2 regions of the Mesorhizobium sp. B3-1-7 genome follow, and region 2 is predicted to be linked to the other one. Evidence: predicted binding sites of a transcription regulator. Region 2 holds the regulator's gene; the other holds the start of a gene.
The links. Region 2 encodes PhoB, which activates phosphate uptake and scavenging genes when phosphate is short. Its sites were predicted from a motif close to TGTCATNNANCTGTCAT; they were not measured.
Positions count from the first base shown of each region.

Region 1: FJ417_RS12780 (LTA synthase family protein) is a predicted target of PhoB. The motif match lies at 2,092-2,108, and genes of this name have one in related genera.

Region 1 covers NZ_VFTL01000013.1:23,623-27,068, reverse strand. Annotated here, with positions in the region: gene FJ417_RS12785 (NAD(P)/FAD-dependent oxidoreductase) at 1-12, shown strand, start outside; gene FJ417_RS12780 (LTA synthase family protein) at 114-2,042, opposite strand; gene fabD (ACP S-malonyltransferase) at 2,320-3,261, shown strand; gene FJ417_RS12770 (hypothetical protein) at 3,292-3,446, shown strand, end outside.
Region 2 covers NZ_VFTL01000021.1:31,600-35,045, forward strand. Annotated here, with positions in the region: gene pstA (phosphate ABC transporter permease PstA) at 1-149, shown strand, start outside; gene pstB (phosphate ABC transporter ATP-binding protein PstB) at 146-949, shown strand; gene phoU (phosphate signaling complex protein PhoU) at 970-1,677, shown strand; gene phoB (phosphate regulon transcriptional regulator PhoB) at 1,694-2,383, shown strand; gene FJ417_RS18275 (ROK family protein) at 2,701-3,446, opposite strand, start outside.

The DNA.
Region 1 (3,446 bases), on a different contig from region 2:
CCAGGCTTTTGACGTCCAGATTGCGGCGGCGAAACCTTCCGAGGCTCCGGAATTGGAGCATCGCTTCCCGCCAATGGCCGGGATGGCTGTGATCAGCTTTGACCGCCTTCGCCTCAGCTCGTATGCGCGACCAGCTTGTCCACCGTCTCGGGGAAGAAGTCGGGCGCCGAGCGGCGCTTGCCGAACATCATGTCGTATTGGATGAGCCGGAAATCGTTGATCTTCGGGTCGATCTGCTTCTGCCTCGCCCAGTCCGGGGTGGCTTCGCCCGAGGGCGACAGGAGCAGGTTGCGGTCGACCACCCGGTAGTGTTCGCGCAGCGCGCCGAGGAAACCGGTGTAATAGGGGTGGGTGATGCCCGCGGTGGTCAGGATATGGTAGGGCAGGAAGGCCGGGCTTACCGAGCCCAGGTTCTGCACCGGACCGGAGCGGTTCGACCAGATGACCAGCGGCGTGTCGTGATGCTCGATCGCGGCGCCGGCGTTAGGTTCCCTGCGCGGCGCGACATTGTCCTTGAGATAGCCCGTCTCGACATAGACCGGTCCCAGCGGCGGCAGATGGTCGCCGAAGAAGGCGATGATCGTCGGCCGCTGGCGCGCCTTCGCCCAGTCGATCAGGCGCTTAAGGCCATGGTCGGCGTCGGCCGAGCCTTCGGCATAGGAGAGCAGCGATTCCCGCGCCCAGGAGCTGATCGGCGCATCGACCGAATGCGTCGGGTTGCTGTAGCGGTAAGGCTCGTAAGGCCCATGGTTCTGCAGGCTGACCGCAAAAAAGAACACCGGGTCGTCGCTGGCATCGGCCTCGCGGATGATCTCGTCGGTCATTGCCGCGTCGGAGGCAAGCGGGCCGCGCTTTTCCATCGACGGCAGCGTCTCTTCAGACTTGAAGTCCTTGAAGCCGAAATCGGCATAGACCGCGCCGCGGTTCCAGAACCAGTTGGTGCCAGGATGGATGGCACGCGCATAGTAACCTTCGCTCTTCAGGAAGGTGGCCAGCGACGGGGTCGGGGTGCGCACATATTGCTGATAGGGGATCGAGCCGGCCGGCAGGAAGGCGTTGGAAAAGCCGGTCAGCGCCTCGAACTCGATATTGGCGGTCATGCCGCCGAACTCAGGCGAGAACATCGAGCCGGAGCGCAAGGCGCGCACTGTCGGGATCGGGTCGGGCTTGATGGTGACGCCGGGCAACTGCGTCGGATCCCAGAAGGATTCGCTCATCACCACCACGATATCCGGCTTCTCGTCCGGCACCGAAGCGGCGACGTCGGGGCGCTGGATCGCGGCCATCGCCTTTTCGGTGTAGCCGGGCGGCGCCGAGACATGCGCCATCGGCACATTCATCGCGAAAGCCAGCGCAAAACCGTTGGAGGCGTAGTTTTCCTTCTGGTCCCACATGATCGGGATGATCTGCAGCCGGTCGCGCGTCCACGAGAAGGTGGCATAGTCCATGATCGAGACGAAGAAGGCGAGCAGCGGCACGGCAAGCGCCAGCCGCGCCAGGCGGCCTTTGCGGCTGAGGATCGGCACCCGCCTGCGCCAGGTCCGCCAGCCGTAGACAAGCAGCGTCAGCCCGCCGACGATGCCGACCGCCAGCATGACGGCCGTCCACGGCCGCTCGCGCACCAGAAGCGGCATCAGCGCCACGATCTGGCGGGCGAACAGGAAATCCGTCGGATAGAGCGGATCGCCGAGATAATGCGATTTCTGGTGGCCGACAAAAGCCAGCGCCAGCGTCAGCGGCGCCACGATCATCAGGCTCTGGTGACTGCGCCCGAGTATGGCGTCCAGCCCGACCAGCACCAGGGCGAAGACGATGATGGTGGTCCAGCCCGGCTTGAACGGCTGCAGGAAGAAATCGACCGTGCCGAAGAAATCGCCGCGCACGATCAACTCGATCGCGAATACGAGCAGGGCGGAGACGAGAAGCGTCGTCAGGCCGTAGCGTACAGTCGGCCAGGCCCGTCCCGGCAGGTAGCCGGTGGACGGATCGTCTTCCAAAAACTGCGGCACGGGCTTGGCCGCGCCTTTTCTGATCCTTGCCACTCTACTTCCCCCGGCCAACGCGACACGCCTTCCACGCCCGTCACGCTTCTGTCATCGAAATGTCACGCAAAGCTAGCGCCTGTGGCGGAAATAAGAAGAGCCAGCAAACTAAACGTGAGCGGTTTTCATCAGGTGTGATCGCCAAAAAGCCTTTCGGAACAGGGAGTCAGCTGGGTTTTCCGGCTGAAATGCTGGCTGAAGAGGCGCCGGCGGGCTTGACTTGGCTGTGCGCCTTGCGCCAGAGGCAGGGAAAAACCAGCCTCTGGAGAGACCCAAAATGGCCGTCGCATTCACCTTTCCGGGACAGGGCAGCCAGGCCGTCGGCATGGGCAGGGACCTCGCCGATCAATTCCTCGAAGCGCGCCGCGTCTTCGAGGAAGTGGACGCCGCGCTCGGCGAAAACCTGTCGAAACTCATCTGGGAAGGACCGGAAGAGACGCTGACGCTGACCGCCAACGCCCAGCCGGCGCTGATGGCGGTGTCGCTGGCGGCGATGCGGGCGCTTGAAGCGCGGGGCTTCTCGCTGAAGGACAAGGTGGCCTATGTGGCCGGTCATTCGCTGGGCGAATATTCCGCGCTTGCGGCGGCCGGCTTCGTTTCGGTCGGCGACGCCGCCAAGCTTTTGCGCACCCGCGGTAACGCCATGCAGGCTGCGGTGCCGGCCGGGGAGGGCGCCATGGCCGCCATCATCGGGCTGGAGCAGGTCGATGTCGAAGCGGCTTGCGCGGAAGCGGCCAAGGGCTCCGTCTGCCAGGTCGCCAACGACAATGGCGGCGGCCAACTGGTGATTTCGGGCGCCAGGGCGGCGGTCGAACTGGCGGCGAAGCTGTGCACCGAAAAGGGCGCCAAGCGGGCGCTGATGCTGCAGGTGTCCGCGCCTTTCCACTCGGCGCTGATGGCGCCGGCGGCAGATATCATGCGCGAGGTGCTGGCGGGTGTGGCGAAGCAGGCGCCGGTGGTTCCGGTCGTCTCCAACGTGACGGTGACGCGGACCAGCGACCCGGATGAGATCGCTCGCCGCCTGGTCGCGCAGGTGACCGGCCGCGTGCGCTGGCGCGAGACGGTGGAATGGTTCGGCGCCAACGGCGTCGCGACGCTTTACGAGGTCGGCGCCGGCAAGGTGCTGTCGGGCCTGGCGCGCCGCATCAACCGCGACATCGCCACCGGCGCCATCGGCACGGCGGCGGAAGTCGAGGCGGCACTGGCGGCGCTTGGCTAAGGATCGCTCGAACGTTACCGGGGGTGTCGAATGTCTCCTTCGAAGATTGGTCGAAGCAAAACCGAGCACATGGAGGAGGACTATCGCATTGCAGCTGAGGTTGTGGAACGCATTCGGCGCGGTGACGAGGATGTCCTGACGACCGAAGATTTCTGGCATGGCCTGGATAATTTGACGTATACGGA
Region 2 (3,446 bases):
GCCTGCCGGTGACCATCTTCCAGTTCGCTCTCAGCCCTTACGAGGAATGGCAGCAACTGGCCTGGACGGGCGCACTCATAATCACCCTGACGGTTCTCGGGCTGAGCATCATCGCCCGCAGCCTAACCGGACGCAGAGAGGACAGATGAAACCGATGTTGTCCACCGACCTGAACGCAGCCGACACGACCGTCGAGAAGGCCAAGATCGAGGTCAAGAACCTCAATTTCTACTATGGCCAGTCGAAGGCGCTGAAGGACATCAACCTGTCCCTGCCCGAGCGCAGCGTCACAGCCTTCATCGGCCCGTCGGGCTGCGGGAAGTCGACGCTGCTGCGCGTGCTCAACCGCATCTACGAGCTCTATCCGAAGCAGAGCGCCGAGGGCCAGGTGCTGCTCGACGGCAAGAACATCCTCGACCGCTCGCAGGACCTCAACCTGCTGCGCACCAAGATCGGCATGGTGTTCCAGAAGCCGACGCCGTTCCCGATGTCGATCTACGAGAACATCGCCTTCGGCGTCAGGCTCTATGAGAAGATCAGCAAGGCCGAGATGGATAGCCGCGTCGAGCAGGCGCTGAAGCGCGCCGCGCTGTGGACCGAGGTCAAGGACAAGCTCAACGCCAGCGGCCTCAGCCTCTCGGGCGGCCAGCAGCAGCGCCTGTGCATCGCCCGCACCGTGGCGGTGAAGCCCGAGGTCATCCTGCTCGACGAGCCGGCCTCGGCGCTCGATCCGCTGTCGACCGCCAAGATCGAGGAACTGATCGACGAGTTGCAGGCCGACTACACGATCGTCATCGTCACCCACAACATGCAGCAGGCGGCGCGTGTGTCGCGGCAGACGGCGTTCATGTATCTGGGCGAGCTGGTGGAGTTCGACCGGACCGAGAAGATCTTCACCTCGCCTCGCGAGAAGCGCACGCAGGACTACATAACCGGCCGCTTCGGCTGAGTTCATACGAGGACATCATCATGGCCGAACATACCGTCGCCTCCTTCGACGAGGATCTCAGGCAGATCAGCCGGCTCATCAACGACATGGGCGATCTCGCCAGCTCCATGGTCGGCGGTGCGACGAGGGCGCTGCTCGAGACCGACAATGCGCTGGCGCAGCGCGTCGTCTCCGACGACGCCATCATGGACGCTCGTCAGCGCGAGCTCGACGACCGCGCCATCACGCTGATCGCCAAGCGGCAGCCGATGGCGGACGACCTGCGCAACGTGGTCGGCTCGATCCGCATGGCGGGCGACCTCGAACGCATCGGCGATCTCGCCAAGAACATCGCCAAGCGTGTCGGCTCGGTCGGCGTCAGCGCCGCGCCGCGCGACCTCACGCATTCGATCGATTCGATGGCGCAGCTGGTGCTGATCCAGGTGCAGGCCGTGATCCAGGAATATATGGTGGGCGATGCCACGGTGCTGGCCAAGCTTCGCAACGACGACGAGCGCATCGACGTCAAATACACGTCCGTCTTCCGCGAGCTGTTGACCTACATGATGGAAGACCCGCGCAACATCACCGCTTGCACGCATCTTCTGTTCTGCGCCAAGAACCTCGAGCGCATCGGCGACCATGTGACCAACATCGCCGAGAACGCCTATTATGTGCTGACCGGCACGCAATTGCCCGCCAATCGTCCGAAGCAGGACGAGACCGCAATGTCGGCGCCGGCGGCCTGACGAAAAGGTTACCCCAATGATCGCGCCACGCATCATGGTGGTGGAGGACGAGGAGCCGCTGGGGGTGCTGCTCCGCTACAATCTCGAATCCGAGGGTTACCAGGTCGAAGTGGTGACCCGCGGCGACGAGGCCGAAATCCGCCTTCAGGAAAACGTTCCCGACCTGCTCGTGCTCGACTGGATGGTGCCGGCGGTTTCCGGCATCGAGCTCTGCCGGCGTCTCAGGATGCGGCCCGAGACCGAGCGGCTGCCGATCATCATGCTGACGGCGCGCGGCGAGGAAAGCGACCGCGTGCGCGGCCTCTCGACCGGCGCCGACGACTATCTGGTCAAGCCATTCTCGACGCCGGAGTTCATGGCGCGCGTCAAGGCGCTGCTGCGCCGCGCCAAGCCGGAGGTGCTGTCCAGCGTGCTCAAGGTCGGCGACATCGTGCTCGACCGCGAATCGCACCGGGTCTACCGCAAGAAGAGCGAGATCAGGCTCGGCCCGACCGAGTTCCGCCTGCTCGAATTCATGATGCGTCATCCCGGCCGCGTGTTCTCGCGCAGCCAGCTGCTCGACAATGTCTGGGGCGAGACGATCTATATCGACGAGCGCACCGTGGACGTCCATGTCGGGCGCCTGCGCAAGGCGGTCAACAACGGCCGGATGCCAGACGTCATCCGCACCATCCGCGGGGCGGGGTACGCGATCAGGGAGGATTAGGTCCCGAGGGCCCTGACGGGTCAGGCGCTTCCAACAACCACGTTGGTGGGTAGCCGAGACGTTTGTGCTTCGTCATCCACGGGCGGAGCAAGGAGCGTAGCGACGCAGCGCAGACCCGAGGATCCATGCCGTGACTTCCACGCGCCGCTATGGCGCAGAACTCTGCACCGCTGCACCCTACGATCGAGGTAACGGCATGGATTCCAGGGTCTGCGCGCGTCGCTTCGCTCCCTGCTCCGCCCTGGAATGACGAAGTCGCGGTGGCTTCGGCCAATCTCCAACGTTGGTGCGATTCGCGGCTTCAGCGCCATGTTCGCTTAGGCCACGTTCTTCCCGGCCCCCGCTCTGGCCTGCACCCCCGGCGCGAAAATCTCCTGATCGACGAAGGTCAGCGCGCGCATGGCGCAGCCTTCGCGGATAAGCGGCAGTTCGTTCGGCTCGGTGTCGAAGGAGATCGATTCCGAGTGCTGGCCGCCGGCGGTCTGGGCGATCGCCTCTCGCAGCGCCGGCTCGATCAGGTCGAAGGCGGCCGCGCTTACGCCGACCATGGCGACAGGCGCCGGGTCGATAAGGGCGAACAGGCTGCCGAGGCCGAAACCGAGTGCTTCGCCGGCCCGGCGATAAGCCTCCCGCTCGGGTCCGTCCTCCTGCCGGGCTTTTGCGGCCAGCGCGCGCATATCGGCGTCGCCGACGTCGGTCGGCGTGGCATCCTCGCTTATTCCCATGGCGCTGCGCCAGATCGCGTAATTGCCGGCATAGGCCTCGACGCAGCCGCGGCGGCCGCAGCGGCAAAGCGCGCCGCCCGGACGATGGATCATATGGCCGAACTCGCCGCCGGAGGAATGCGTGCCGCTGAACAGCGCGCCCTTCAGCACCAGGCCCATGCCGATACCGTGCGAGAGCAGGATGGCGATGAAGTCGTCGCGATAGCGCTCGGGATCGCGCCATTGCAGCGCCACCGCCATCATGTTGCAGTCGTTCTCCATGGTGGCGGGAATACCGAATTCCCTTTCGAGGAGGTCGGCGAAAGGGATGTCGGTCAGCGGCGTGATCGGCGACCACA